3 regions of the Shinella sp. JR1-6 genome follow, and region 1 is predicted to be linked to each of the others. Evidence: predicted binding sites of a transcription regulator. Region 1 holds the regulator's gene; each other region holds the start of a gene.
What was found. Region 1 encodes LexA, which represses DNA repair genes until DNA is damaged. Its sites were predicted from a motif close to TGTTCNNNNTGTGTTCNG; they were not measured.
Positions count from the first base shown of each region.

Region 1 (10,003 bases):
CCGGGCTGAGTGAGATCGGCCGCGCTTTCGCACCTGCCGTACCGGGCGAGGATCGCCCGGTAGCTGTCGTCATCAAGGGAAAGCTGCTTCTTCGCGACGTGAAGAAGGGCTATCTGTTTTGGCGTGATAGGGGATGTGAAAGCGCTACTCTTCGCCATCGTCATTCTCCATATACGGGAGCCATGGAAGGTGAGGCATCATGCCCATCGCGTCGAAAATCGTCACTCGCCCGAAGGGCCTCAAGGGAAACCCATTCGAAATCATCCTCAAGCGTTCGTGCGAGATCGCTTATGGCATCCATTTGAGTATCAACATACGTATAGAAGGCAGAGAATACCGCTTGAAGCTCGTCAAGAGTATCCTCGCGAAGTGGTCTATCCATGCCGTATTGGTCATATACCTGCATCACACGGCACATTGCGCGGACATTTTGTTCGGTCTCGCATAATATACTGGCGAGCATCCGTTCTTCGTTGGTAAGCAGCGTGCGGAGCATGCTATGTTCGTTGATCTTGTGAAGCATGGTGTTTCTTTCTCTTGGACATAGCTCCGCACTACGCCGAACAGATGCACGGAGAACATTGGTTTCAGATGGTACGCGGGTGGGTGGAGGCGGCTGCTAGGCCGCTTCCGGTCTCAAAAGCCTCAAGTCCGCCTGATCAGGTTTTGCCTTCATGACGGTTTTGATGTGCTGTAAACGGATACCACCTGTGCCGGTGGTCAGCATTTTGGCCTCGCGCAACAACCGCCCAAGGTGGCGGGCAGTTGTGCGCATGCCGAAATTCCCTATCGCTTCGTAGGCGTCCATTCCTTCGACACCGTAGGCTGCGCCGATCACATCGCAGTCGCGTCGATCCAGTTTCGGAAGCTGAATTTTCATGCCAAGGCGCTCATCCACCTGCTTCCAGGCGGACTGGTCTACCTTCGATTTCGCGAGCCGGGAGCCGTTGCCGCTCATGATGAGCGCGAGGTCGCACGTCTCCTGAAGGTTCTGGAGTTCCCGCTGCGCCGTCGCTTCCAGCGTCTGGATTTCATCAACAATGAGCAAGCGGCGCGGGTTATGCTGCCGATCCCAATCAGTTCTGGCGAGCTTGCGGACAAGCACGTTGTAAAGATCGCGGGTGTACGTGCAGTCATGATAAATCTCGAAGGCGGCAAGAAGCATTCGATACATGTCCGGCACGGTCTTGTGAGCCTGCCCGGCAAGGCAGTAGACTCCGCCGAGTTCCTTCGCCAGATAATAGAGAGCAGTTGTTTTGCCATGACCGGGATCGCTTACAACTTGCACCGGCTCTCCGAAATTCATGGTGTAATCTAGCCCGTCGCGAATGCGCTTAACGGCGCTGATCTCCACGAAGTACTCCCTCGCCGGCACATATGGCTTAATGAGTTCCATCGTACTTCCTTTGATTGTGAGCGGCGGCGGCGCGAACAAGCAGCGACCGGGCCTCATCCATTTCCCGCTGTTTCTCTTCCAATTGCTGGCGGGTCTTTTTCGCAGAACGTACAGGAACGATGGCGTGGCTGCCGCCGCCGTCCAGATCGACCGAGATCACCCCGGCTGGCGCGTTTGGAACGATTTGCGCTGCCCCCTCGCCGATCTCGATCAACTTGCCGAGAACGTCGATTTCAGGCACGGAACGCTGCATCTTGCGGAGCGCCTGCTTACGGTTTTTATCGCGCGCCGCGCTGGTCTGTGCACCGCGAGGATCATCATAGAGGAATTCGCAATCCGGCGTGGCCCATCCGATGCGCTCGCCCTGGACGGTTTCCACCAGCAACTCATTGAAGCCGTGATAGGCAGGGACGCGGACGATGACAGTGGTTTCAAAGCACCTGTCGAGTTCCGGTCCGGTCCACAACCGCCCGCCGAGGCTGAAGGCGTGCTTTTCCAGCTTGCGGCGCTCCGGCTTGGCGAAGGCCATGTAGAACTGGCTGTCGTCTATCAGCGTGGAAGCCCATCCGGCCTTCACATGCCCCTCGAAAGCCTGCGACGGCGACTTGCCGGCAAGCGCGCCTCCCTGAGGCAATGCCTCGTAGGTCTTCAGAAGCTGGAAAACCAGTTTGCAGAATTCGTCAAAGCCGTTCTCGTATGGAGGCATCGGCTTGCCGAGTTCCCGGCGCTTCGGGTTCATGCGGTTGTCGTCGATCCAGCCGGGAATATGTCGAAAATATTGCTGGTTCATCTGGCGGAAGAAGCCTTCAACCACCTTAGCGGATGCGTTATAGGCCCTCGCCCGGATGACACGGTTACGATCCTCTGCCGTGTAAGGCGTGATGCTGCAATTCAGCTTCAAGGCGTCCTCAAGGTAGTCGGCAAAACGGTATTCGGAGCCATTGTCGCAATAGAGCTTCTACGGCATGCCGAAGGCCGGATGCTGGCACATACGCTTGAATGCCTCGATCACATCGACGTTGCGCACGCCGCCGCGCTCGTTGAGAAAGACGAGTTCCCCGAAAACACGGTTCGTCGCCACATCGTGGAAGGCCAGAAACTTAGGGCTCGCGACCGTGCCGTTATTCCGGCGCACCATCACATTGATATGGTGCACGTCCATCACCACAATCTCCATGGGCTGGCGACCAGCTATCGTGCGACGGATGCGTGGCTTGTTGTCCTCGCTGGCTTTCCGGTCGAAGTTATGCCGATAGACGGCCTTAAACCGGGCTTCGGCCGACACGATGCTGTCGGGGATATTAAACAGCTTCGTGGCCTCGGTCTCATCGGTGACGACATAACCATATGCAGCGGTGAGGCGGCGCAGCTCGGCAGAAGCCATGAACCGGATCAGCTTGCGCGTGGTGCCTTTGACGATCAGCCCGCGAATGAACTGGACGATATCCTCGGCAATGGTTTCCTTGGCGATATCGTCAAAGGGAACCGTCTGCATCCACGCCCGGTTGATTAGGGCTTTCTTTTCGCCCTTGTCGCTCCGGACTTTCTGCGCAAGGCCCTGAAATCCCTCTGTTTCGAAAATCTTGATCCACTCATATAGGGTGGATTGGGTGAGCTTGCGTTTATGGCCGGTCCAGTCGAGCCGATAGGTACCGTGCAGCTTCTCGATTTCGGCCTTGCGTTCCGGGCTCCGGTACGGATGCTCCAGCGCCGGCGCGATGATGTCGTGTTTCCACGCGCGTTCCAGCCGAGCCATATCGTCACCGAGGCGGAAGCTTAAAACCGCTTTATCGGCTATTTGAAGGGTCTTTAAATGCTCTTGAAGATGGGGCGGAAGGCTGGAAACCCGTACCTGATACTGGATGCCGGAGCGACCGCCACGGCCGTGGAAGGTGCGGACTTCAAGGGCGTCGCCCCGCCATACCTGACCGCTTCTTGCCAATGAAAGTGCGCGGCGCGCTTTACGAAATGATATTCCTGCCACTTGGGCAAAGTCGTCTGCCGTAAGCCAGTTCGACATTTAGGCCGCCCGTCGTTCGATAGCTTTCAAGATCGTCTCCACGAGACGTTTGGCGTTCTCGCTACAAATGTCGCCGCTTAGTGACTGTTCAGCGGTCCTGCGAACAACGCCATTGGCTTTGCACCATGCATTGAAGGAGGAACCTTGAAGGATGAACTCTACGCGAACGTAGACCAGAAGCTCCTTCGAAGGAGTTTTGGATTTGGCTTTCATTTCAAGGCACACCTTGATAAAACTGCATTATGCAGACCGCATGTCCGCACAATGCAGATGTCATGCGGCTCCGTCCGCATTTTGTAGACGAGGGTGCCTGTGAGCGATGCGACAACGTTAAATGTGCCAGAGATTTTGGATCGGATGAAAGCGGCGTGTGGCATAAACACGGATGCCAATCTCGCTACTCATCTTGGAGTTTCAAACAAAACAGTTTCCTCATGGCGATCCAGAAATTCCTTGCCAATCGAGGCAGTCCTCCAGCTAACTGTAGAGACTGGCCGCAAGATCGATTTCTTTCTCTTCGGTGAAGATCGCACGCCTCTGTCGGGCGAAGATTTTGTTCAGCTTTTTAAGTTTGAAGATTTAACAATCAGAGATTTTGAGATCGCCGGAGAGGCCATAATCGCTGAATTGCTCGGTCAATTTGCGGCCGAGGAATTGGCGTTCATGAGCGAGAGCGAGGTAACCGAGGCTGGGAAAAGCTTAGGGGCGGCAATTCTGCGTACCCTTGCATTGGTTCGACATGAGCGGCGGTCGCTTCTTGACAGTGGTAAGATGGATGAAGCCGCATTCGATGAGTATGGTCGAAAGAGTTTCCGCAGTGATTTACCTCATTTCATAAGAGCAATTGAAAACCGGACGGAGCGCCGCAAAAAGCAGGGTCCGCAATAGGGTCCGCAATCCCACGTGGGGTGATCGGCCATGAAGGTTAAGGGCCGCAATAATCGTTGTATTTTCAATTAGTTATTATATCCGCTGGAATGGCCGTGTTTGGGGTTACCAATTGGCGCATTGGGAACCCCCACTTTCGCGGCAAAAGCCCTTTAAAAACAAGGCAGCGCCTGTTTTTGAATTCCAGATTATCTATGCGCGCTATTCCGGATTAGCTCGCGCGCCTCCACCAGTACTATTATTGTTTCAGCAGCCCCTTGCAGAACACATATGGAACAGATAGTGTCTGTTCTGGATTTGTTTCACTCGATTCTCGGTGGAGGAGCCATGCTCACGCGGAAACAACAGGAACTTCTCCTGTTCATTCATGAACGGATGAAGGAGTCCGGTATTCCTCCCTCCTTCGACGAGATGAAGGACGCGCTGGATCTCGCGTCGAAATCGGGCATCCACCGCCTCATCACGGCGCTGGAGGAACGCGGCTTCATCCGGCGCCTGCCGAACCGGGCCCGCGCGCTCGAGGTGATAAAGCTTCCCGAAGCCTATGCCCAGAGCCTGCAGCCGCGCCGCGGCTTTTCACCTGCCGTCATCGAGGGCAGTCGCGGCAAGCAGCCCCCCGCTCCCGTCGCCGCCCCGCCGCGGCGCACGCCCGTGGCCGAGGTTTCCTCATCCGTCTCCGTTCCTGTCATGGGCCGCATCGCTGCCGGCGTGCCGATCTCCGCCATCCAGAACAACACCCATGACATCACCGTTCCAGCCGAGATGATCGGCAACGGCGATCACTATGCGCTGGAGGTCAAGGGCGATTCGATGATCGAGGCCGGCATTCTCGATGGCGACACGGTGATCATCCGCACGGCGAGCAGCGCCAATCCCGGCGAAATCATCGTGGCGCTTGTCGACGACGAGGAAGCCACGCTGAAGCGCTTCCGCCGCAAGGGCGCGTCGATCGCGCTCGAAGCGGCAAACCCCGCCTACGAGACCCGCATCTTCGGGCCGGACCGGGTAAAAATCCAGGGCAAGCTGGTTGGCCTCATTCGCCGCTATCACTGATCGCCCTGCGGATCGAAACTGCCTGTGCGCCAGTCGTAGCTGCGGTGGCGGGCCCAGGGCCGGTCGAGACTTTCCACGGCTGGTGTGACCTGCGCAGCTGAAAAGATGTTGGATAGGCCTTCGGCGTCCGGGTGGATTTCGAGGGCGCCGGTTCGCCTCAGGTGACGCGCCGTCACCAGGCGCGCACCCGAGCGGCAAGCCTCGAGCCGCAGGGCCAGGGACACGACGACGAGGTCGGCAGCGTCGCAGGCCGTGCCCAGGAAGGCGACGTCGTCGAGGGTCACGATCCGCCAGCCGCTTGGCGAGACGGCGGCACAGAAGGCCTTTGCCTCGCAGACGAAGCCATTGCCGGCCCGGGCCTCCGCGAGCGCGGACGCCATGGCGTCCCTCGCCTTCTGCCGGTCGGCCGTGCGCCGGGGCTTGTTTCGGCTTTCTGCAGCACCCGTGGTGCTGACGGCTTCTTCAAGGGTCAAGCCGGCGCTTCTGCGGATCTCCGGTTTTACAAGTTCGCCGAGCCGAAGGGCGCGCCGCCACTGCGAATAGATGAAGTCTGGCGGTCTTGCCCGGTTTGTGGCGACGGTTTCGCCGCGAAGGATGGCAACGAGGCGGCCATCCTCGGACACCAGCGCTTCCGGCGTGGCACCTCCAGCCGGAAAGCAGGCGATGGCGAGGCCGATCCCGACAAGCAGCGTTCCCGCATGGCGCAGCCGCGTGCGCAGGATGCAGACAAGCCCGCCACCAAGGCCGATCAGCAGGAACGCAATCGAGGGAATGCGGCCGGTGACGATCTCGCCCTTCCAGCTCGCAACCCATGTCGACAGCGCGATCATCCACTCGATGCCCTTGCCCATGATCGCGAAGGGCACGCCATCGAGGCCGAAAGGCATGAGCAGTACGGCGATGAGGCCGAAGGGCATGACGATCGCGCTGATGACAGGCATGGCGAGCAAGTTGCCGGCAAGTCCATAGGCCGGGATGCGATGGAAATGGCCGATGGAATAGATCAGGGTCGAGAACCCGCCGATCAGCGAGGACAGGAGCAGCCCGCCGAAGAAGCGCCCCAGCGCACCACCGAACAGTTTCAGGCGCCCTCCCTCGCCCTCGCGGCGGACAGGACGTTCCCGCCAGGCCGCATAGCCGGCGACGAGCCCGAGCGTTGCGGCATAGGACATCTGGAAGCCCGGATTGGTGACGGCCGACGGTGTCACGGCAAGGATGACGATGGCCGAGAGTGCCACGTTGCGCAGGCTGATCGCCGCACGGCCGAACAGCACCGCCACCAGCATGATGCAGATCATGATCCACGAGCGCACGGCGGAGATCGCACCGCCCGAAACGAGGATATAGAGCGTCACCATGACGAGCGCGCCGGCGGCGGCAATCTTCTTGGCGGGATAGCGTTCGGAAAAGCCCGGGATCAGTGCCATCAGAACGCGGGCGCCGACGAGGAAAGTGCCAGCGGCGAGCACCATGTTGAGCCCGGAAATGGCCAGCACATGGGCAAGCCCCGCCTCTCGCAATGCCTCCACCGTTTCCGGGCTGATCGCCCGCTGCTCCGCCGTCACCAGGGCCGCGGCGATCGCGCCGGCATCGCCGCCAATCCGCCCGCGGATATGCTCGGTGAGGTTGTTGCGCCAGGTCGCGACCGTCTGTCGAATCCGACCCTCGACGCCCGGCTCGGCCACTGCAACCGCACGCGGGGCCTGATAGAAGTAGCCGACCGCGCCGGTGCCGGCGAAATAGGCGTCGAAGGCGAAGTCGTTGAGGCCGGAAAGCGCCGGGCCAGAGGGCGGCCCGAGCCGTGCCCGTCCGGTTATCCCACCGCCGATCGGGATCGGCGCATGCCGACTGCGGGCGAGGAGCGTCACCACGCCGGGCGGGCGTTTGAGCACCGGGTCGCGTGTCGTATCGAGCGCGATGCGGTAGCGGATCGCACCCCGTTCGTCACTCTCGCGCGCCAGCACCCGCCCGCTGACATCGGTGGTAACGGGCGCATCAAGCACGACCGTATCGAGCCGCGCGCTTTCGAGCGCCGCCAGCAGCATGCCGACCGGAACGAAGAGTATCGCCCCGGCGGCGAGCGCAGTCCAATCCTCCCGATGTCTGAAGCGCCAGGCGGGCCAGAACGCGAAGGCAGCGAAAAGCAGCAGTGCTGGAAGCGATGGATCAGTAACGGCGGAAAACCACAGGGCCGCTCCAGCACCAAGGAAGACCGGCACGAACAGGAAGAAATGGCCATGTGCCCGTTCCTGCGCGAAGGCGGCGCGCCACGTCTGCGGCGTCTCGGAAGCACTCCTCAAGCGCCCCGCCGCTGTCAGAAGCACCACGACCCTGCCCCTGCGGGCCGGCGGATCGCGTGCCGGGACCGGCAGAGGAGCATCGTCAGGCGCCGCCCGCCAGGCATGCGCCTCGGGCACCTCCCGCCGTTCTGCGACCTTGCCCTTCTCCATGATCCCGGCCCCACCCGTTCACACCGCCATTGTGCAACCGAATGATGGAAACTTCAATCAGCAGTGGCCGTCACAAGTGCTAAGCAAGACAGAAAGGATGCCACCTCCGCATTTCGCGAAACACGCGTAAAAGTTGCTTGAAACTTGCTGGAAAGGGTAGATATTGCGTTGCCGGAAAGCCTATTTTCGCAATGCACAATTTGCCTTTCGTCTCGCTTGGCAGGCAGGTGCAAATGGGCTAGCAAAACGAGCATGTTCATGGTTCCGGCACAACTTCGTGCCGCCATTGGAAACAACGGAGGATCGTTATGACAGGAACAAGCGCGGGTGTATCGGTCGGTGGCAAAGCGGTTGAGCTGCCGACGCGATCCGGTACGATCGGCCCCGATGTGATCGACATCGGCACGCTGTACAAGAACACCGGCACCTTCACCTACGATCCCGGCTTCACCTCCACCGCATCCTGCGAATCGAAGATCACCTATATCGACGGCGACGAAGGCGTTCTGCTGCATCGCGGCTATCCGATCGAACAGTTGGCCGAACACGGCGATTTCCTTGAAGTCTGCTACCTTCTGCTGTACGGCGAACTGCCGACCAAGTCCCAGAAGGACGATTTCGATTACCGCGTCACGCACCACACCATGGTGCACGAGCAGATGAGCCGATTCTTCACCGGCTTCCGTCGCGACGCCCACCCGATGGCCGTCATGTGCGGCTGTGTCGGCGCGCTCTCGGCCTTCTATCACGACTCGACCGACATCACCGATCCGCACCAGCGCATGGTCGCCTCGCTGCGCATGATCGCCAAAATGCCGACGATCGCCGCGATGGCCTACAAGTACCACATCGGCCAGCCCTTCGTTTACCCGAAGAACGACCTCGACTACGCCTCGAACTTCCTGCGCATGTGTTTTGCCGTGCCCTGCGAAGACTATGTGGTCAACCCGGTGCTCTCGCGCGCCATGGACCGCATTTTCATCCTGCATGCCGACCACGAGCAGAACGCCTCCACCTCGACGGTTCGTCTCGCCGGTTCCTCCGGCGCCAACCCGTTCGCCTGCATCGCGGCCGGCATCGCCTGCCTCTGGGGCCCGGCCCATGGCGGCGCCAACGAAGCCGCGCTCAACATGCTCGCGGAAATCGGCTCGGTCGAGCGTATCCCGGAATATGTCGCCAAGGCCAAGGACAAGAACGACCCGTTCCGCCTGATGGGCTTTGGCCACCGCGTCTACAAGAACTACGACCCGCGCGCCCGCATCATGCAGAAGACGACGCACGAGGTTCTCGGCGAACTCGGCATCAAGGACGATCCGATGCTGGAAGTCGCCATGGAGCTGGAGCGCATCGCGCTGACGGACGACTACTTCATCGAGAAGAAGCTCTACCCGAACATCGACTTCTACTCCGGCATCACGCTGAAGGCGCTCGGTTTCCCCACCACCATGTTCACGGTGCTGTTCGCGCTCGCCCGCACGGTCGGCTGGATCGCCCAGTGGAACGAGATGATCGAGGATCCGGAGCAGCGCATCGGCCGCCCGCGCCAGCTCTATATCGGTGCCCCGAAGCGGGACTACGTACCGGTCTCCAAGCGCTGATTTCAGCGGAGCCATCCATGAAAAAGCCCGGTCAGTTTCGACCGGGCTTTTTTGTTGCAAGAAGGTCCAGGATGACCGCCGCGCCAGTTTCGCCGGGCGGGCGCTGTGTCTGCATGCGCGCGTGTACCAGGTCATAGCCTTCCAGCATGGCGCTGCGCTGGGCCGTATCGGTCGAAAGCCGCTCGACCCAGCGGGTCAGACTGCCGGGGCGCACCATGTCGTTCAGATATTCCGGCACGACGGCGTAGTCGGCAATGATGTTGGGGATCGCCGCCGTCCAGATCTTCACCTTGCCGAGGAAGAGGTTGGCGAGCCAGTCGAAACGATAGGTCGAGACGACAGGCACGCGCGCGAGCGCCAGTTCGAGGATGACGGTGCCGGAGGCCGCGATCGCCGCATCGGCTTCGATGAAGGCCTGCCACTTCTCCGCGGTCGAAACGGTGATCTGCGGCTGCACCGGCCAGTCCGCCGTCAGTTTCCGCACCAGCGCCTCCTGCCGCGGCACGGTCGGCAGAAGGAAGCGCGTGCCGGGGTTGCGCCCGATAATTTCCTGCACCGCTTCGCCAAAGACCGGCAGCAGACGGGTGATTTCCGTGCC
Region 1 covers NZ_SHMI01000005.1:165,644-175,646, reverse strand. The annotation lists gene EXZ48_RS10765 (regulatory protein GemA) at 1-158, opposite strand, end outside; gene EXZ48_RS10760 (hypothetical protein) at 161-523, opposite strand; gene EXZ48_RS10755 (AAA family ATPase) at 620-1,396, opposite strand; gene EXZ48_RS10750 (hypothetical protein) at 1,383-2,297, opposite strand; gene EXZ48_RS10745 (helix-turn-helix domain-containing protein) at 2,355-3,416, opposite strand; gene EXZ48_RS10740 (helix-turn-helix domain-containing protein) at 3,729-4,304, shown strand; gene lexA (transcriptional repressor LexA) at 4,632-5,357, shown strand; gene EXZ48_RS10730 (ComEC/Rec2 family competence protein) at 5,351-7,807, opposite strand; gene gltA (citrate synthase) at 8,116-9,405, shown strand; gene lpxB (lipid-A-disaccharide synthase) at 9,437-10,003, opposite strand, start outside.

Region 2 (10,003 bases), 170 kb from region 1:
CCTTCTGGAAAAGCTCGTCGCCTTCGACGACATCGCCAAGGCCTAACGTTTCAAACGGATGACATGGAGACATGGCATCCGTTTTCCCGACGGCGCCCGACACCATTGTAATTTCTGCATCGTCGATTAAAAGTGGATTTTAATCGATTTATAAACCCCGGAACAGGACGATATCCATGACTGCAATCATCGACATCATCGGCCGCGAGATTCTCGACAGCCGCGGCAATCCCACCGTTGAAGTGGACGTGCATCTCGAAGATGGCAGCTTCGGCCGTGCGGCCGTTCCGTCGGGCGCCTCCACGGGCGCGCATGAAGCCGTCGAGCTGCGCGACGGTGGCAAGCGTTACCTCGGCAAGGGCGTCGAAAACGCCGTCGCCGCCGTCAACGGCGAGATTTTCGAAGCGATCGGCGGCCTCGATGCCGAAGACCAGATCGAGATCGACCAGACGATGATCGAACTGGACGGCACGCCGAACAAGGCGCGCCTCGGCGCCAACGCCATCCTCGGCGTCTCGCTCGCCGTCGCCAAGGCCGCCGCGGAAGCCGCCAACCTGCCGCTCTACCGCTATGTCGGCGGCCCGAACGCTCGCATCCTGCCGGTGCCGATGATGAACATCATCAACGGCGGCGCCCATGCCGACAACCCGATCGACTTCCAGGAATTCATGATCGTTCCGGTCGGTGCCGACAACATCCGCGACGCCGTGCGCATGGGCTCGGAAGTGTTCCACACGCTGAAGAAGCAGCTTGCCGCCGACGGCCACAACACCAATGTCGGTGACGAAGGCGGCTTCGCGCCGGGCCTCGCCTCCGCCCCCGCCGCCCTCGACTTCATCATGAAGTCGATCGAGAAGGCTGGCTACCGCCCGGGCGAGGACATGTTCATCGCGCTCGACTGCGCCTCGACGGAGTTCTTCAAGGACGGCAAGTACGTGCTGGAAGGCGAAGGCCGCACGCTGGAGCCGGGCGCCATGGCCGACTACCTCGCCGAGCTTGCCGGCAAATACCCGATCTTCTCGATCGAGGACGGCATGGCGGAAGACGACTGGGACGGCTGGAAGGCGCTGACCGACAAGATCGGCAAAAAGGTGCAGCTCGTCGGCGACGACCTGTTCGTGACCAACTCGGCGCGCCTTCGCGACGGCATCAAGATGGGCGTCGGCAACTCGATCCTCGTCAAGGTCAACCAGATCGGCTCGCTCTCCGAAACGCTCGACGCCGTCGAGACCGCGCACAAGGCAAGCTACACCGCCGTCATGTCGCACCGCTCGGGCGAGACCGAGGATTCGACGATCGCCGACCTCGCCGTCGCGACCAACTGCGGCCAGATCAAGACCGGCTCGCTTGCCCGCTCCGACCGCACCGCCAAGTACAACCAGCTGATCCGCATCGAGGAGCAGCTCGGCGCCCAGGCGAAATACGCCGGCCGCGGCATCCTGCGGGGCTGATCAGCCACGACGCATCTTTCGGCGGCAGTGCGAGAAGACGCGCTGCCGCCGTTTTCGTTTCTATGAGGGGCGGGGCTGCCCGCCCCTCTCCGACGGCAAGCAATCGCATCTGGAATTCGACATTGCCGCATGCCCTTTTCCATGAGGGAAGAAGGAGAATGCGGCGCCGGTTTCATTCCAGACGCGGGGGCCTTGTCGTTGGGGGAGGTGTCCGGCTGACCGGAAGGAGCAGGGCAGGCCGTGCGGCTGCCCCGCAGGGCGGCTTAGTCCGCCAGCGCCACGGCGATTTCCGCCGCGAGGCGCGCATTGTTCTCGACGAGCGCAATATTGGTCTTGAGGCTGCGGCCGTCCGTCAGGCGGAACAGGCTGTCGAGCAGATAGGGCGTCACGGCCTTGCCGGCGATCTCGTCGCGTTCGGCATTGTCGAGCGCGCGGGCGATGTAGATCTCCATCTCCTCGCGGGCGATCTCGTCGGCCTCCGGCACCGGATTGGCGATCAGCATGCCGCCGTCGACGCCGAGCTGGTCGCGCACCTTCTGGAAATTGGCGATGGCGGCCGGGCTGTTCAGCGTCAGCGGGCTTTTGAGCCCCGAATCGCGTGACCAGAAGGCCGGGAAGGTGGGGCTGTCGTAGGTGACGACGGGCACGCCGCGCGTCTCCAGCACTTCAAGGGTCTTCGGAATGTCGAGGATCGCCTTGGCGCCCGCGCAGACCACGATGACGCCGGTGCGCGACAGTTCGTCGAGGTCGGCGGAGATGTCGAAGGTCTCCTCCGCCTTGCGGTGCACGCCGCCGATGCCGCCGGTCGCAAAGACCTTGATGCCGGCGCGGGCGGCGCCGATCATCGTCGCCGCGACGGTCGTCGCGCCGGTGCGGCGCTCGGCGATCGCGAAGGCGAGGTCGGCGCGCGACAGCTTCATCGCGCCCTCGGTCTGTGCCAGCGTTTCCAGCGTCGCATCGTCGAGGCCGATATGCAGGATGCCGTCGATGACGGCGATCGTCGCCGGCACGGCGCCTTCTTCGCGGATGATGCGCTCGACGCTGCGGGCCATGTTCAGGTTGCCCGGATAGGGCATGCCGTGGGTGATGATCGTCGATTCGAGCGCGACGATCGGCGCGCCGCGGCTCTTGGCGGCGGCGACTTCGTCCGAATACTGCATCGGCAGGAGGGTGGAAACGGGTCTGGTCATGCGAGGTCCTTGCAGGAATTTCGGCAAAAAAGTCTCATGCCATTCCTTCGGCCTCCGGCACAAGGGAAAGTGCGGCCTGAAGCGCCGCCTGCGACATTTCTTCGGCGACGGCGAGCGGCGAGCGCACGGTGATCGCCGCGGCGGCAACCCCGTGGCGCAGCGCCTCGCCGATCTCGTGGCCGCTGATCCAGGCGTCGAGGAAGCCGGAGGCGAGCGAATCGCCCGCGCCGGTGACGTCGCCGAGCGCGGGGGCTTCCGGCGGCGCAACGCATGCGGCGCGCTTTGCATCGAAGGCGATGACGCCGCGGCCGCCGCGCGTCACGACACCGGCGGAAAGGCCGGCTGCGCGCAGCGCCTTCGGCCAGTCGGCCGGATTGTCCGGTGCTGCGCCCGTCAGTGCGCGCGCCTCCGCCTCGTTCATGAACAGGAAGGCGAGGGCGGGAAGGCTAGCGGCGAACCGCGGGACCTTGGCCGGTGAAATGGCGATTCCGGCGATCGGCACACCTGCGGCGCACGCCGCCGTCGTCATGGCCGCCAGCGTTTCGGCCGGCAGGTTGGCATCGGTGAGGATCAGCCCCGCCGCAGCGACCGCATCGCGCATCGCCCGCTGCTGCAGGCGGCGCGGCGAGAAGAGGCGGTAGAGTTCCATGTCCGCCAGGGCGATGACGAGGTTGCCGTCCCGCTCGATGATCGCCGTATAACTCGGCGTCGCCCGGTCGAGGAAGGTGAAGGGCGTGTCCTCGACCCCCGCCGCCTCCGCTGCCGCCGCGACGATGTCGCCGTCCGCATCGCCGCCGCGCGGCGAGACGAGCCGCACCGTCCGGCCGAGCCGGGCGAGGTTGCGCGCCGCATTGAACGCGCCGCCACCCGCTTCCACGAACCAGGCGCCGGGATTGCTCGCCCCCGGCGCCGTCTCGCCGGCAATGCGCCCGCGCCTGTCCACATGGGCGCCGCCCATCACCAGTATCGTCTTTCCCGTCATCGTCTTCCTTCATTCCCGCGGCACGATTCGCCTGCAACCGTGCAGACCCTGCGCGGGTACATCCTTGTTCCGCCACGGCTTTCAACAGCCCTAAACGAAAAGAGAACAAACGCTCGATTCACGAAATCATTCAAATGGATGAATGGATCTTGCAAAAAGAGAACAAAATGTGTACATAGCTTTCATCGACGGCTTCGTTGCCTGTCTTGCTTCAATAACCTAAAGGTGGACGAAATGGCACAGAACACTTTGCGGCTCGTAGAGGATAAAGCAGTGGATAAAAGCAAGGCACTCGAAGCGGCACTCTCCCAGATCGAGCGCTCCTTCGGCAAGGGCTCCATCATGAAGCTCGGTGGCAAGGACAGCGTCATCGAGATCGAGACGGTGTCGACGGGCTCGCTCAGCCTCGACGTCGCACTCGGGATCGGCGGCCTGCCCAAGGGCCGTATCATCGAGATCTACGGCCCGGAAAGCTCGGGCAAGACGACGCTTGCGCTGCAGACCATCGCCGAATCCCAGAAGAAGGGCGGCATCTGCGCCTTCGTCGACGCCGAACACGCGCTCGACCCGGTCTATGCCCGCAAGCTCGGCGTCGACCTTGAAAACCTTCTCATCTCGCAGCCCGACACCGGCGAGCAGGCGCTCGAGATCACCGACACGCTGGTGCGCTCCGGCGCCGTCGACGTGCTGGTCGTCGATTCGGTCGCCGCGCTCACGCCGCGCGCCGAAATCGAGGGCGAGATGGGCGAGAGCCTGCCGGGTCTCCAGGCGCGCCTGATGAGCCAGGCGCTGCGTAAGCTCACCGCCTCGATCTCCAAGTCGAACACGATGGTGATCTTCATCAACCAGATCCGTATGAAGATCGGTGTCGTCTACGGTTCGCCGGAAGTGACGACGGGCGGCAACGCGCTGAAGTTCTATGCCTCCGTCCGCCTCGACATCCGCCGCATCGGCGCCGTCAAGGAGCGCGACGAGGTGATCGGCAACCAGACGCGCGTCAAGGTCGTCAAGAACAAGATGGCACCGCCCTTCAAGCAGGTCGAGTTCGACATCATGTATGGCGAGGGCGTTTCCAAGACCGGCGAGCTCATCGACCTCGGCGTCAAGGCGGGCATCGTGGAAAAGTCCGGCGCCTGGTTCTCCTACAACAGCCAGCGTCTCGGCCAGGGCCGCGAGAACGCCAAGACGTTCCTGCGCGACAATCCGGATCTCGCCCGCGAGATCGAGACGGCGCTGCGCCAGAATGCCGGCCTGATCGCCGACCGCTTCCTGGAGAACGGCGGACCGGATCCGAACGACGCGGACGACGCGGCCGGCATGTAATCGCCGCGCAACGGTTTCGCAAAAACATCGAAGACCGGCCTCTTCTTCGCGAAAGGCCGGTTTTTTGGTGTCTGGACAGGGGCCGAGGCGGGCGATAAAAGCCTTCAGTTCTCGCGCGCGCCAAGGTTTTCGACCTTCCGCCTCCTCTAAGCGGCAGGCGCGGGCGGTTTCGACGGAATTCGCGGATGGGCGACCTTGACGGGTCTTCCGGGCGGGCACTCCGGCCGGCGAGGCGGTTTCGCCATCGTTGCAGTGAATTGGGTGGGTGATGCGCCGGTTTTCCGGCGCAAAAGGGCAGAGATGAAGGACGCGATATGAGCGGCGTGAATGAGATCCGGTCGACTTTCCTCGACTATTTCCGAAAGAACGGCCACGAGATCGTGTCGTCCAGCCCGCTCGTGCCGCGCAACGACCCGACGCTGATGTTCACCAATGCCGGCATGGTGCAGTTCAAGAACGTCTTCACCGGCCTGGAATCACGTCCCTATTCCACCGCGACGACAGCCCAGAAGGTCGTGCGTGCCGGCGGCAAGCACAACGACCTCGACAATGTCGGCTATACCGCGCGGCACCTGACCTTCTTCGAGATGCTCGGCAACTTCTCGTTCGGCGACTATTTCAAGGAGCGCGCCATCGAGCTTGCCTGGACGCTGGTGACGAAGGGGTTCGATCTGCCGAAGAACCGGCTGCTCGTGACCGTCTATTCCGAGGACGAGGAAGCGGCCATCCTCTGGAAGAAGATCGCCGGCCTTTCCGACGACCGGATCATCCGTATCCCGACCTCGGACAACTTCTGGCAGATGGGCGACACCGGTCCCTGCGGCCCCTGTTCGGAAATCTTCATCGACCAGGGCGAGCATGTCTGGGGCGGTCCGCCCGGCTCGCCGGAGGAGGATGGCGACCGGTTCCTCGAATTCTGGAACCTCGTCTTCATGCAGTTCGACCAGACGGCGCCCGGCGAGCGCAGTCTGCTGCCGCGCCCGTCGATCGACACCGGCATGGGCCTCGAGCGCATGGCCTGCATCCTGCAGGGTGTGCAGAGCGTTTTCGAAACTGATCTTTTCCGCACGCTGATCTCGGCTGTCGAGGAGGCCGTCGGCACGAAGGCCGAGGGCGAAGCGGCAGCGAGCTGCCGGGTCATCGCCGATCACCTGCGCTCCTCCGCCTTCCTGATCGCCGACGGCGTCCTGCCGTCGAACGAAGGCCGTGGCTACGTCCTGCGCCGCATCATGCGCCGCGCCATGCGCCACATGCAGCTGCTCGGCGCCCGCGAACCTTTGATGTGGTCGCTGCTCCCTGCGCTCGTCGGCGAGATGGGCCGCGCCTATCCCGAACTCGTGCGGGCCGAGGCGCTGATCTCCGAGACGCTGAAGCTTGAGGAAACCCGTTTCCGCAAGACGCTGGAGCGCGGCCTGTCGCTGCTCTCGGATGCCACCGTGACGCTCAAGACAGGCGACATGCTGGATGGCGAGACCGCGTTCAAGCTGTACGATACCTATGGCTTCCCGCTCGACCTAACCCAGGACGCGCTGCGCGCCCGGGACATCCATGTCGACCTTTCCGGCTTCAACGATGCGATGCAGCGCCAGAAGGCGGAAGCGCGCGCGAACTGGTCCGGCTCCGGCGACAAGGCGACGGAAGCCGTCTGGTTCGAGCTGAAGGAAAAGCACGGCGCGAGCGAATTCCTCGGATATGACACGGAGACGGCCGAGGGCGTCGTCCAGGCGATCGTCCGGGACGGCAAGACGATCGACGGCGCCACTGCCGGCGACAGTGTCCAGATCGTCGTCAACCAGACGCCGTTCTACGGCGAATCGGGCGGCCAGATGGGCGATACGGGCGTGATCGTCAGCGACCATGCGCGCCTTGCGGTGACCGATACGCAGAAGAAGGGCGAGGGCGTCTTCGTCCACAGTGCCGTCGTCGAGAGCGGCAAGCTTGCCGTCGGCGACGCTGTCGCCCTGACGGTGGATCATGCCCGCCGTTCGCGGCTGCGCGCCAACCACTCCGCCACCCACCTGCTGCACGAGGCGCTGCGCGAGGTGCTCGGCACCCACGTCGCCCAGAAGGGCTCGCTGGTCGCGCCCGAGCGCCTGCGCTTCGACGTCTCCCATCCCAAGCCCATGTCGGCGGAGGAGCTGCGCGTCATCGAGGACATGGCGAACGAGATCATCGTGCAGAACGCCCCGGTCACCACCCGCCTGATGACGGTGGACGACGCGATCGCGGAAGGCGCCATGGCGCTCTTCGGCGAAAAATACGGCGACGAGGTGCGTGTGGTTTCCATGGGCACCGGCCTGCACGGCGCCAAGGCGAACCGGCCCTATTCCGTCGAGCTTTGCGGCGGCACGCACGTGTCGGCGACCGGCGAGATCGGCCTCGTGCGCATCCTTTCGGAAAGCGCGGTCGGCTCGGGCGTGCGCCGTCTCGAGGCGCTGACGGGCGAGGCGGCCCGGGCCTACCTTGCCGAACAGGACGAGCGCGTCAAATCGCTCGCCACCACGCTGAAGGCGCAGCCGGGCGAGGTGCTTTCCCGCGTCGAGGCGCTGGTCGAGGAGCGCCGCAAGCTGGAACGCGAACTGACCGAGGCGAAGAAGAAACTGGCGCTGTCGGGCGGCACTGCCGGCGGCGACGACGGCGTGCGCGAGGTCGCGGGCGTGAAATATCTCGGCAAGGTCGTCACAGGCGTCGAGCCGAAGGACCTGAAGAGCCTTGCCGACGACGGCAAGAAGAGCCTCGGCTCCGGCATCGTCACCTTCGTCGGCGTTTCGGCCGACGGCAAGGCGAGCGCCGTTGTCGCCGTCACCGAAGACCTTACCGGCCGGTTCAGCGCTGTCGACCTCGTGCGCCGCGCCTCCGAGGCGCTTGGCGGCAAGGGTGGCGGCGGGCGTGCGGACATGGCGCAGGCCGGTGGCCCGGATGGTGCCAAGGCGGGCGACGCGATCGAGGCGGTCGCCGGCGGGATCGCCGGCTGATCGGCCGGGCCGGAATGCAAATGGATCATGGCGGCGGGCTTCGGCCCGCCGCTTTTGTTTGCGAAGTCTTCAAGGTTTATCCCTAGCATCCTGCGCGTGCGGAGTGGGTGTTTTGATTGAAGACGTCATCAGTATTTCAACCTTGATGATCTGTACGTTCCTGTCGACCACCATCGTCGGGATTTTCATGCTGCAGCTCTGGCTGACGGACCGGCGGCACAGGGCAGCCGGCTACTGGTGCCTGTCCATGTGGGTCGGCTCGCTTTGCACGCTGCTCTTCGCGCTTCGTGCCGTGGGCCCGCCGCTCCTCACCGTCGGCCTCGGCAACCTGCTCGCCGCCTTCGGCTACGCCTTCATGTGGGCCGGTTTTCGCGTCTTCGACCGCCGCCGCGCGCATCTTGCGGTCATCCTTTCCGGTCCGCTCTTCTGGGCTCTTGCCTATCTCTTCGTGCCGCAGGTGACGGCGGACGTGAACAACCGCATCATCGTCACCTCGGTCATCATCGCGGCCTATTCGCTGTGGATCGGCGCCGATATCTGGCGCGGGCGCCGCGCCGAGCCGCTGCCGACCCGCACGCTTGCCGCCGCCTTCTTCGTCAGCCACGGCGTCATCTACGGTCTGCGCATCCCCATGGCGATCATGCTGCCCGCGGCCTTCGGCCATGGCACCGCCTATTCCGCCTGGTTTGCACTCTTCTCGCTGGAACTCTTCGCCCACACGATCCTGGCCGCCGTCGCCATGCTGGTGCTGATCAAGGAGCGCGGCGAGGCGCTCTACCGCCAGGCCTCGCGCACCGATGCGCTGACCGGCATCGCCAATCGCGGCTCCTTCCTGGACGACATGCAGAAGCGGCTTGCCGACCGGCCGCAGGGCACGCTGATGATTTTCGACCTTGATCGGTTCAAGGCGATCAACGACACCTACGGCCATGTCGCGGGCGATCTCGTGCTGAAGCGGTTTTCCGCGCTGGTCGCCGCGCGTCTCGAAACGGGCATGCTGTTCTGCCGCTTCGGCGGCGAGGAGTTCGCGCTCTTTGCGCCCGGGCGCGACATGGCCTGTGCCGAGCCCTTCGCCGAGGGGCTGCGGCACACGGTGGCCGCGTTGCCGATCCCCACGGAAGAGCATGAGATCGCCGTGTCGGTCAGCATCGGCCTTGCCGATGTCGCGACCTTCGGGGCGGATTTCGACCGCCTGCATTCGGCGGCCGACGGCGCGCTCTATGCGGCCAAGGAGGCGGGCCGCAACCAGGTGAAGCGTGCGGCGCCCTCGCTGGGCCTTCCCGGTCTCGCCGAGCGCATGAAGACGCCTGTCACGGCGGATGTTGCCCGCACCGGCTGAGGCCTTTCAGAGATCCTCTTTACGCGCCCGCCCGAATGGCTTCAGCGCGATGGTGGGAAGGTCGCGATCTCCTCCAGCGCGCTTTCCACCGTCGCGGTGAAGGTGACGCGCGGGGCGTGCAGCTCGTGGGCTTCCAGCAGGCGGCGCATGTCGGGCTTCAGCCCGGTGATGAAGACGCGCACGCCGGCCCGCTCTGCCTTGCGCACCAGGCCTTCGATGACGCTGGCGGCGGTCGAATCGAGCAGCGGCACGTCGGCGCAGTCGAGCACGAAGTTGCGCCGCTGGTCGGCGATGCGGTCGAGCACCGAGCCGACGCTGGCGGCTGCGCCGAAGAAGAAGACGCCGCTGATGCGGTAGATCACGGTGTCCGGATCGTTGGCGACGACCGGCCGCTCGGGCAGGCCGCTATCCTCGCCGGCATTCTCGATGGCGCGCACGACGCGCGGCACGGCCTCCTCACGGATGGCGACGGCCTTGCCCATGCGATCGATGAACAGCACCGCGCCGATGAGGAAGCCGACGACGATGCCCTCCGTCAGGTCGCGGAAGACGACGAGCAGGAAGGTGACGACGAGCACTGCCGCATCGCCGCGCGAAGAGCGGAAGAGGGCGGCGATGGCCGGGCGCTCCACCATGTTGAACGCGACGACCGCGAGCACGCCTGCAAGCGCGGCGAGCGGGATGTAGCTGGCGAGCGGCGCGGCCACGAGCATGAAGAGCAGCAGGAAGAGTGCATGCAGCAT
Region 2 covers NZ_SHMI01000005.1:333,312-343,314, reverse strand. The annotation lists gene kdsA (3-deoxy-8-phosphooctulonate synthase) at 1-46, shown strand, start outside; gene eno (phosphopyruvate hydratase) at 177-1,451, shown strand; gene EXZ48_RS11585 (pseudouridine-5'-phosphate glycosidase) at 1,715-2,641, opposite strand; gene EXZ48_RS11580 (carbohydrate kinase family protein) at 2,676-3,623, opposite strand; gene recA (recombinase RecA) at 3,858-4,946, shown strand; gene alaS (alanine--tRNA ligase) at 5,261-7,921, shown strand; gene EXZ48_RS11565 (GGDEF domain-containing protein) at 8,067-9,260, shown strand; gene EXZ48_RS11560 (SulP family inorganic anion transporter) at 9,302-10,003, opposite strand, start outside.
Region 2: recA (recombinase RecA) is a predicted target of LexA. The motif match lies at 3,782-3,799, and genes of this name have one in related genera.

Region 3 (10,003 bases), on a different contig from region 1:
CGGCAGGACCATCGGTATCCTTGCCAGGACCATGCCGTTCATCCTCCTGCGGATGGTGATCTACTTCGTCATCACGCTCGCCTTCATCCTCGCAACGGGTGCGGGAGCCGGTATCGGCTACGGCGTCGGCTCGCTCAGTGAAAGCCCGGAATCCTACGCCGCCTGGGGCGGCTTCATCGGCATGGGCTTCATTGCCGCCGCCGTCTACTGGGCGCGCGAATGGCTGCTCTACATGGTCAAGGCCGCCCATATCGCCGTCATCGTCAAACTGATCGACGGCGAGGCGCTGCCGGACGGCAAGGGCCAGGTCGCCTATGGCCGCGAGGTCGTCACGGCCCGTTTCGGCGAGGCCAACGTGCTCTTTGCACTCGACCAGCTCGTCAAGGGCGTCATCGCCGCCATTACCGGGCTCATCGGCGGCGTCGCCGCCTTCCTGCCGATCCCCGGGCTCGACGCCATCGCCCGCTTCGCCAACACGGTCATCCGCCTGTCGCTGACCTATGTCGACGAGATCATCCTCGGCTACAACATCCGCACGAACAGCGACAATGCCTGGGACGGCGCCCGCCGCGGCCTCGTGCTCTACGCGCAGAACGGCCTGAAGATGGTGAAGAACGCCGTCTGGCTCGCCGTCTTCCTCTGGGTGCTGTCGATCGTCGTCTTCCTCCTCGCCCTCGCCCCCGCCGGCGCGATCCTCTACGCCTTTCCGGGCGAGATCGCGGGCTACAGCTTCGTCGTCGCCATCGTCTTCGCCTGGGCCTTCAAGGCCGCCGTGCTGGAGCCCTTCGCGATCGCCGCGCTGATGGCCGTGTATTTCGACACGATCCGCGGCCAGGTGCCCGACCCGGAATGGGACGCCAAGCTGACGGGCGCCTCCGAAAAATTCCGTGCGCTTACGGAAAAGGGCAAAGCCGCCTTCGGCGGGCGGCCGGTGACGGCCTAACCCGCGTCCCCGCGCCAGCCGTCCAGATACCGCACCGTCTCCACGCCCGCGAACTTCGCAATGCGGGCCAGCTCTGCCTCAAGCTTCTCCTGCCTGCCGGCGGAGGCGCGGACCTTCGGCTCCCACCACAGCCGCTTGACGTCGAGCGTACCGGCCTTGCGGTCGGCCTTCATGTCGATGCGGCCGACGAGGCGGTCGCCCTCGAGCAGCGGGAAGACGTAGTAGCCATATTGCCGCTTGGGCTCCGGCACGAAGATCTCGATGCGGTAGAAATAGCCGAACAGCCGTTCGGTGCGGTTTCGGTCGCGGATCAGCGGATCGAAGGGCGAAAGCACGCGCAGGCGGGCGGGCGGTTCGGGCACATCGCCAAGGCAGGCCGGGAAATCGGCAAAGGCGTGCGAGGCGCGCGGCTTGCCGCCGTCCGCCGGCTCGATGGAGACCGGGCGCAGCTCCTCGCGATGGTCCTCCACCCAGGCCTTCGCCTCCTCCGGCGAGATGAGGTCCCAGAAGGCGGCGATCTCGCCATGGGTGGCAAAACCCAACCGCTCCAGCGCGCTGCGGCAGGCCCAGTCGACAAAGGCATCGTGCTCGACGTCCGGCGCATGGTGATGGGCCGGCACCACGCGCTCGACGAGATCGTAGACCTTCTGGAAGTTCTCGCGCCGGGCGATCGCCAGCTTGCCCGTGTGCCAGAGATATTCCAGCGCCGTCTTGTTCGGATGCCAGTTCCACCAGCCGCCGGATTTGTGGTCGTCGGCCTTGAGGTCCCGCGAAAGGACCGCGCCGCCGGAGGCGATGCGCTCGTAGGTCTCGCCGAACGCCTTGTCGAAGCCCTCGCCCTGCCATCGGCGCCACCGCTCGGTCATCGAGGCCTCCTTGCGGCGGAAGCGGTGTTTCCAGTAGCGGAAGAAGCTGCTCGGGATGACCGAGGCATCATGGGTCCAGTGTTCGAAGAGGTCGCCGTCCTTCTCCAGCAGCGCCGTCAGATGCTCGCGGCGATAGGTCTGGTTGCGCGAGAACAGGATCTGGTGATGCGCCCGCTCCACGGTGGCGATGCTGTCGACCTGCACGAAGCCGATGTCGTGGATGAGGTTCAGCAGGTCCGCCTTGCCGAGCAGGCGGCCGGGCGGAGCGCTCAGACCCTGGCGGGCGAGAAAGATGCGCCGGGCCTCGGCATTGGAGAGAAGAATCGTCATGGTGGATGATAGACACATATTCTTGGTTTGTTCTACACATTTTCGATGGCCAAGCGGGATAGGGCCGCTGTGCCCGTCACACGAGTGCCGCTTATCGAACAGACCGGCGCGGAAAACCTCTTCGCACATGCGGTAGAATTGCCTATAGCTCCCCCACCATCCACGAAACGGGACCCCGCTTTTGGATATCGTCTTTTCCGCCGCAACGGTGACCTATGCCGGACGCACCGCGCTGCACCCGCTGACGCTTGCCCTGAGCGAGCCGCGCATCGGCGTCGTCGGGCTCAACGGTTCGGGCAAGACCACCATGGCGCGGCTGATCAACGGCCTCGTCAAGCCGACGGGCGGCACGGTGACGGTCGCCGGGCTGGACACGGTGGCCGACGAAGCGGCTGCGCGCGGGAAAACCGGGTTCATCTTCCAGAACCCGCAGCACCAGATGATCCTGCCGATCCTGGCCGAAGACATCGCCTTCGGCCTCAAGAACCGCGGCTTCGACAAGGCGGAGATCGCGGCACGGACGGAGGCGGTGCTCGCGCGCTTCGGCATATCCCATCTCGCACGGCGGCGCGTGCACGAGCTTTCCGGCGGCGAGACGCAGCTCGGCGCCATCGCCAGCGTGCTCGTCACCGGCCCGGACCTCCTGATCCTCGACGAGCCGACCAACCAGCTCGACCTGAAGAACCGCGCGCTCATCGAGCGCACGGTTGCGGGCCTGCCGGAACAGGTGCTCGTCATCACGCACGATCTCGCCTTGCTGGAGGGGTTCGACCGGGTGCTGGTGTTCCACGAGGGCCGGCTTGCGGCCGACGACCGGCCGGCCGCGGCGATCCGCGCCTATCGGGGGATCGCGGCATGCTGAACGGACTCGACATCGAGGGCGACTCGCTGCTGCACCGCATGCCGGTGCGCGGCAAGCTGCTCATGCTCTTCGCCGCCGCGATCGGGCTCTTTATCGTTGCCGACCTGCGCATCCTCGTGCCGGCGCTCGGGCTTTCGGCCGTCCTCTGCCTTTCGACCGGCATTGGTCTTCGCGAGGCCTTCCGGCGCGTGCGCTTCGTGCTCTTCACGGTGCTCCTCGTCGCAATCGCGAACTATGCCTTCCATTCGCTGCACGAGGCGCTGGTTGTCTTCTCCCGGCTGAGCGCACTGGTTCTACTGGCTGCCGCCGTCACCGCCACGACCTCCATTTCCGCCTTCATGGACGAGATCACCCGGTTCCTGACACCGCTCGAACGCTTCGGCTTCGTGCGCGCGGCCGATGTGAGCCTCGCGGTCGGCCTCGTCATCCGCTTCGTGCCGGAAATCTTCGCGCGCTACGGCGAGATCACCGACGCCCACCGGGCGCGCGGCCTGCCGGTCCGGCCCTTGACCACTCTCGTGCCGCTCATCATCCTGACGCTGAAGGACGCCGATACGATCGCCATGGCGATTGACGCGCGCGGCTTTCGGCGGCACTAAGCATTCGACCCAATTTTGTCCACCGGGGAACCTCACATGACCACCAGAGACATCGTCCTCGTCGCCCTCTTCGCCGCGATCATCGTGGTGCTGGGCCTGCTGCCGCCGATCACGCTCGGCTTCATTCCGGTGCCGATCACCGCGCAGACGCTCGGCGTCATGCTCGCCGGCTGCATTCTCGGCGCAAAGCGCGGCGCGGCCGCCGTGCTGCTCGTGCTGCTGCTCGTGGCCATCGGCCTGCCGGTCCTGTCGGGCGGGCGCGGCGGCCTAGCCGTCTTTGCCGGCCCGACCGCCGGCTACCTCGTCGGCTGGTTCTTCGGCGCCTATGTCTGCGGCCTCATCGCCGAGCGCTTCGTGAAGGAAGACCAGCCGGAGCTGACCCAGTTCGCCGCCTTCCTCGGCGCCTCGATCGTCGGCGGCATCGCGGTCGTCTACCTCTTCGGCATTCCGTGGCTGGCCTATATGAGCGGCAAGGCCTTCTTCGAGACGGCCCTCGCCTCGATGGTCTTCGTGCCCGGCGACATCATCAAGGCCGGCGTCGCCATGCTGGCCGGCCGCGCGGTGCTTGCCGGCTATCCGCTGCTGCCGCAGCGCGCCTGAGCCGATGCCGCTTTCCGGCGCCCTCGAACGGCACGCCGCCGAAAACCCCTCGAACCCGGCCTTCCACCTGGAGGACCGGGTTCTTTCCTATGGTGCACTGGCGGCAACGGCCCGGCGGTTCCTTGCAGCCTTCTGCGATCTCGCGCCCGAAGGCCGCAGCACCATCGGGCCGAAAACCCGGCTGGTCGCGATCATGACCGGCAACCACGCGCTCTTTCCCGCCGCCTTTGCGGCCGCAACGGCCGGCATCCATTGCGCCGCCCTGATCGACCCGCACCTGCCGGAAGCCCAGCGTACACGCCTGATCGGCAAGATCGACCCCGACCTCGTCGTCACCGCCCACGGCGCCGATCTTGCCATCGAGAGCCGGCGCGACGGTGCGCGGCGGGTCATCGCCGAAAGCGCCGCGCTGGACACGCCCGTGCTGCCGGAAGGGGCCGACGACGACCCGTTCCTCATCGTTTTCACCTCGGGCACGACGGCCGATCCGAAGCCGATCATCCGCGACCGGCGCTCCTGGCGCGTCAGCCTTGCCACGGGCGCGCCCTTCTTCGGCATCGACCGGGCGCTGGACACCTATGCCCCCGGCCCCCTCGCCCATGGCCTTGCGCTCTATGCGATGACCGAGACGCTGCTTGCCGGCGGCGCCTTTCATTCCGCCGCGCATTTCGATCCGGATGCGGCGCTGGCAACGATCCGGGCCAACACCATCCGCCGCCTCGTCCTGGTGCCCACCATGCTGCGCCGGCTCGCCGCAGAGCCCCCGGCAACCGGCGTTGCCGCCATCACGATTGCCGGCGCGAAGCTGACGGCGACGGACCACGCCCTGTGCGCGGCGCACTTTCCCGCCGCGGCGCTGCGCGAATATTACGGCGCCTCCGAACTCGGCTTCGTCACTGTCGCCGCACCGGGCGATGCCGCCTCCTCCACCGCGGTCGGCAAGGCCTTTCCGGGTGTGAACATTGCCGTTCTGGACGCTGCCGGTAACCCGCTGCCAGCGGGAGAGACGGGCACGGTCTTCGTCGAAAGCCCGCTGGTCGCCACCGGCTATCTCGGACAGGGCGACGGGGCGGGACTCTCCCGCTTCGGCACATTGGCGACGGTCGGCGACCTCGGCTTCCTGGAGGCGGACGGCACGCTGCACCTCCTCGGCCGCTCCGGCGGCATGGTGCTGTCAGGCGGCAACAACATCTATCCTTCCGAAGTGGAGACGGCGCTGCGCGATACGGCCCTGGTGCGTGCCGCCCATGTCTTCGGCATCGAGCATGCCGATCTCGGCAGCGAGCTCGTTGCCGTGATCGAACCGGAACAGCCGGGCCTGACACCAAAGGCGCTGACGGCGGCGCTCTCGGCGCTTCTGCCGCGCTACAAGCAGCCGCGCCGCATCTGGCTGTGCCGCGCCATGCCCATGACGCCCTCCGGCAAGGTGGCAGCAAAGACCGTCCGGCAATGGGTGGCGGAGGAGAGCGATGCACTCGACCGTTTCCTCTGACCGCATTCCCGTCGTCGCCGCGGCCTTCCGCACGCCGATCGGCCGCATCGGCGGGTGGCTTTCGGCCATCGAGCCGGCCAGCCTCGCCGCGCCGCTCATCCGAAAAATCCTCGAGGAGACGGGACTGCCGCCGGATGCCGTTGACGACGTCATCCTCGGCAATGCCGCCAACAGCGCCGGCAATCTCGCGCGCCTTGCCGCGCTGGAGGCGGGCCTTCCGGTTTGCGTGCCCGGCATGACGATCGACCGGCAATGCGGCTCCGGGCTGGAGGCGATTACGCTGGCAGCGCGACTGGTGCAGGCAGGCGCCGGGCGCGTCTATCTTGCCGGCGGCACCGAGAGCACCAGCCGCGCGCATCTGCGCTTCCGTCCACCCTCAACGCCAGGCGGCGCGCCCGAGCCTCTCCGCCGCGCCCGCATGGCGCCGGATACGGTGGGCGATCCGGACATGGGCATCGCCGCCGAAAACGTCGCCGCCCATGCCGGCATCAGCCGGGAGCGGCAGGATCGCTTCGCGCTCGAAAGCCACCGCCGCGCCGTGGCGGCGCGCAAGGCCGGGCGCTTTGCCGGCGAGATCGTGCCGATCGTCACACCCACCGGCCCGGTCCCTGACGATGAATGCCCGCGCGAAAATACCTCGCTGGAAAAACTCGCCGCCCTGAAACCCGTCTTCCGTCCCGATGGAACGGTGACGGCGGGCAATGCGTGCCCGGTCAATGACGGGGCCGCCGTCGTGCTCGTCACCTCGCGCGCCGAGGCGCTAAGGCTGGGCCTGACGGTGCTGCTGGAAATCGTCGACAGCGCGGTCGCCGGCGTCGATCCGAACCTGCTCGGCCTTGGCCCCGTGCCGGCGATGCAAAAGCTCGCCGCGCGCCATCCCGGCCTTGACGCCGCGCGGGTCCCCTTCATCGAATTCAACGAGGCCTTCGCCTCCCAGGTGCTTGCCAGCCTCGATGCGCTGGGCATCGATCCTGCCGCCGTCAACCGCGAAGGCGGGGCGCTGGCGCTCGGCCACCCCTATGGAGCCTCCGGCGCCATCCTCGCCACGCGGCTGTTCGCGCAGATGCGGACGGCGGACGCGGGCACGGAGGGGCTCGCCATGATGGGCATTGGCGGCGGCATGGGAATCGTGACACTTTTCCGGAAATTGTGAGGGGGATTATGGGCGAGAAGATCTATTCCGGCGGCTGCCTGTGCGGCGCCATCCGTTTCGAGGCGACGGGCGTGGCGGAAAAGCCGCATACCTGCTCCTGCCGCTTCTGCCAGCAGCACACGGGGGCCCCGACCGCCGCCTGGGTGGAGTTTCCCGCCGGGCGCCTCGCCTGGACCGGCAGCGGCGGCAAGCCTGCCACCTGGCGCTCCTCCGACTATTCCAGCCGCGCCTTCTGCCCGGCCTGCGGCAGCTCCATCGGGGCGATCGACGACGAGCCTGTCGTGGCGCTGCTGATCGGCGGCTTCGACGATCCGGGCGATCCCGCGCTCATGCCGCAATACCATTCCTTCGAAGATTGCCGGCCCGGCTGGCTGAAGGTCGAGACCGCGTCAGGCGAGGAATGACTTCAGCCAGTCGCGCACCGGCTGCGGCACGTTGACGGGCTGGCGGCTTGCGGGATCGACGGCGACCCAGACGATCTCCAGGTCGGCGACCGGTGCGCCCTCCGCGGAGATCGCCACGGCAAAGCTCAGCGAGGTCGCGCCGATGCGCGTGACGGACACCTTGAAGCGGGCGCGGTCGTCAAGCCTCAGGCCGCGGTGAAAGGTGCAGCCGGACTTGCGCACGAAATAGACCGGATCACCGGCGCCTTCCGGCCGGTGCCGCCAGAGCCCGGCGACGGCCGCCTCGGCATGGGCATAGTAAGCGGCATTGTGCATGTGGCCGTGCATGTCTATATCGCGGAAGGGTATCCGGACTTCGCTGACCGTGATGTCTGCCGCCTGTTCCACGTCTTGTCCCGGGGTAAACCATGCTTCGTGCCGTTGTTAGAGCGTTCGGCGATCCCCGGCAAGTGATCCGCCTCGAGGAGGCCGAGCGCACGTCACCCGGTCCCGGCGACGTGGAGATCCGCATCCGCCGCGCGGCGATTAACCCGTCCGATCTCATTCCCGTCACCGGCGCCTATCGCAGCCGCACGACGCTGCCCTTCGTGCCCGGCTTCGAGGGCGTCGGGGAAGTCGCCGCCCTCGGCGCGGGCGTCACCGGATTTTCCATCGGCCAGCGCGTGCTGCCGATCGGCGCGAGCGGGTTGTGGCAACCCTTTCTGCTGCGCCCGGCCGACTGGTGTTTTGCCGTGCCGGACGACCTTTCCGACGAGGCCGCCGCGATGGCCTATGTGAACCCGCTCACCGCCTTCCAGCTGGTCGAGGCCGCCAGGACGCATTTCGGCGCGGTGGAGGGCCAGCGCGTCGGCGTGACGGCCGCCGCCTCCGCCATCGGGCGCATGCTGCTGGTGCTGCTGGCCGAGGCCGGCTTCCGGCCTGTCGCCCTCGTGCGCAGCCCGGCGAGCGCGACGCGGCTGGCGGAGACGTTTGCCGGCGAGATCGTTCCCCATGCCGCCCCGCCGCTCGATGCGGTGCTCGACGCGGTCGGCGGAGAGCCCGGCAATGCGCTGTTCCGGCAGATCCGCGACGGCGGCGCCTTCATCCAGTATGGCGCGCTGAGCGGCGCACAGCTCGACCCGGCGCTGGTGGCGAACCGGCGCGAGGCGGTGGCCTTCTCCTTCCTCTGGCTGCGCGGCTGGGTGCATTCGGCGCCGCGCGCGGCGATCGAAGCAGCCTTCGAACGCAGCTTTGCGGGCATCCGCGCCGGCTTTCTCGGCTCGGCCGTCGACCGCGTCTTCGCGCTTTCCGACCTTTCCGCCGCACTCGCCCGGCAGGACGATCCCGCGCGCGCCGGAAAACTGCTTCTTGCGCCCTGACGGTTGAAAAGCCGTGGACACCGGCCCATTTCCCGTGGACCTCGCGAACCGCAATGGGTAGCTTCCGGCCATGACGACGTGTCTCTTCGAGAACCCGATCTTCCTCGAGCACCATACGCCGGAGGGCCACCCGGAGCGGTCGGACCGCATCCGGGCGATCAATCTTGCGCTGGAGCACGAGCGCTTTTCGCCGCTCCTGCGCGAGAAGGCGCCGCAGGCGAACGAGGATTTCGTCCTGCTCGCCCATCCCGAGCGGCACCTCACCGCCGTCATGTCCGCCATGCCCGAGGAGGACATCGCCCAGGTCGAGGCCGATACCTATGCGAGCCCCGCGACGCTGCAGGCGGCACTGACCGGCATCGGCGGCGCCATCGCGGCGGTCGACGCCGTCTTCACCGGCAAGGCCGACAACGCCTTCGTCGCCGCCCGCCCGCCCGGCCACCACGCCGAACGCGACAAGGCGATGGGCTTCTGTTTCTTCAACAACGCCGCCATCGCCGCCCGCCATGCCCAGAAGGCGCACGGCGCCGAGCGCGTCGCCATCGTCGACTGGGACGTGCATCACGGCAACGGCACGCAGGACATCTTCTTCGACGATCCGTCCGTGCTGTTCTGCTCGACGCACCAGATGCCGCTCTATCCCGGCAGCGGCGCGAAGGACGAGACGGGCGCCGGCAACATCGTCAACGCGCCTCTTTCGATGAACGACGGCAGCGACCATTTCCGCGATGCCTTCAGGTCGCGCGTCCTGCCGCGCGTCGCCGATTTCCGGCCGGATGTCATCATCATCTCCGCCGGCTTCGACGCCCACCACCGTGACCCCCTGGCCCAGATCAACCTCGTTGCCGACGATTTCGACTGGGCGACCGCCAAGCTGATGGAGCTTTCCGAAAAATCGGCGAACAACCGGGTGGTCAGCCTGCTGGAAGGCGGCTACGACCTCACGGGCCTCGCCGAATCCGCCGCCACCCATATCTACCGCCTGATGAGAGGCTGACCATGACCAACGCCACCACCCCCGACGTCTCCGCCCTCTCCTTCGAACAGGCCGTGGAGGAGCTGGAAAAGATCGTCGCCGCCCTCGAGCGCGGCGACGTGCCGCTCGACCGCTCCATCGAGATTTACGAACGCGGCGAGGCGCTGAAGAAGCATTGCGAGACGCTCCTCTCGGCCGCCGAGAACCGCATCGAAAAGATCCGCCTCGACCGCGCCGGCAAGCCGCAGGGCACCGAGCCGCTCGACGGGGCATGAGCCTCTAGTCCGGCGCCGTCCCTGCCTCTGGAAAAATCCCCGTGAGCAGGGAGGCGCATTGCGCCGCTCGCGAGGCGGGGCGGTACTCCCCGACATCGGCAAGCAGCCGAACCCGGCGACACACCGTCAACGCCCGCCGCCCTAT
Region 3 covers NZ_SHMI01000019.1:78,663-88,665, forward strand. The annotation lists gene EXZ48_RS25335 (hypothetical protein) at 1-943, shown strand, start outside; gene EXZ48_RS25340 (winged helix-turn-helix domain-containing protein) at 940-2,139, opposite strand; gene EXZ48_RS25345 (energy-coupling factor ABC transporter ATP-binding protein) at 2,321-3,001, shown strand; gene EXZ48_RS25350 (energy-coupling factor transporter transmembrane protein EcfT) at 2,995-3,600, shown strand; gene EXZ48_RS25355 (biotin transporter BioY) at 3,637-4,200, shown strand; gene EXZ48_RS25360 (class I adenylate-forming enzyme family protein) at 4,205-5,692, shown strand; gene EXZ48_RS25365 (thiolase family protein) at 5,670-6,845, shown strand; gene EXZ48_RS25370 (GFA family protein) at 6,854-7,249, shown strand; gene EXZ48_RS25375 (thioesterase family protein) at 7,235-7,636, opposite strand; gene EXZ48_RS25380 (zinc-dependent alcohol dehydrogenase family protein) at 7,657-8,607, shown strand; gene EXZ48_RS25385 (histone deacetylase family protein) at 8,678-9,604, shown strand; gene EXZ48_RS25390 (exodeoxyribonuclease VII small subunit) at 9,607-9,858, shown strand.
Region 3: EXZ48_RS25345 (energy-coupling factor ABC transporter ATP-binding protein) is a predicted target of LexA. The motif match lies at 2,157-2,174, and genes of this name have one in related genera.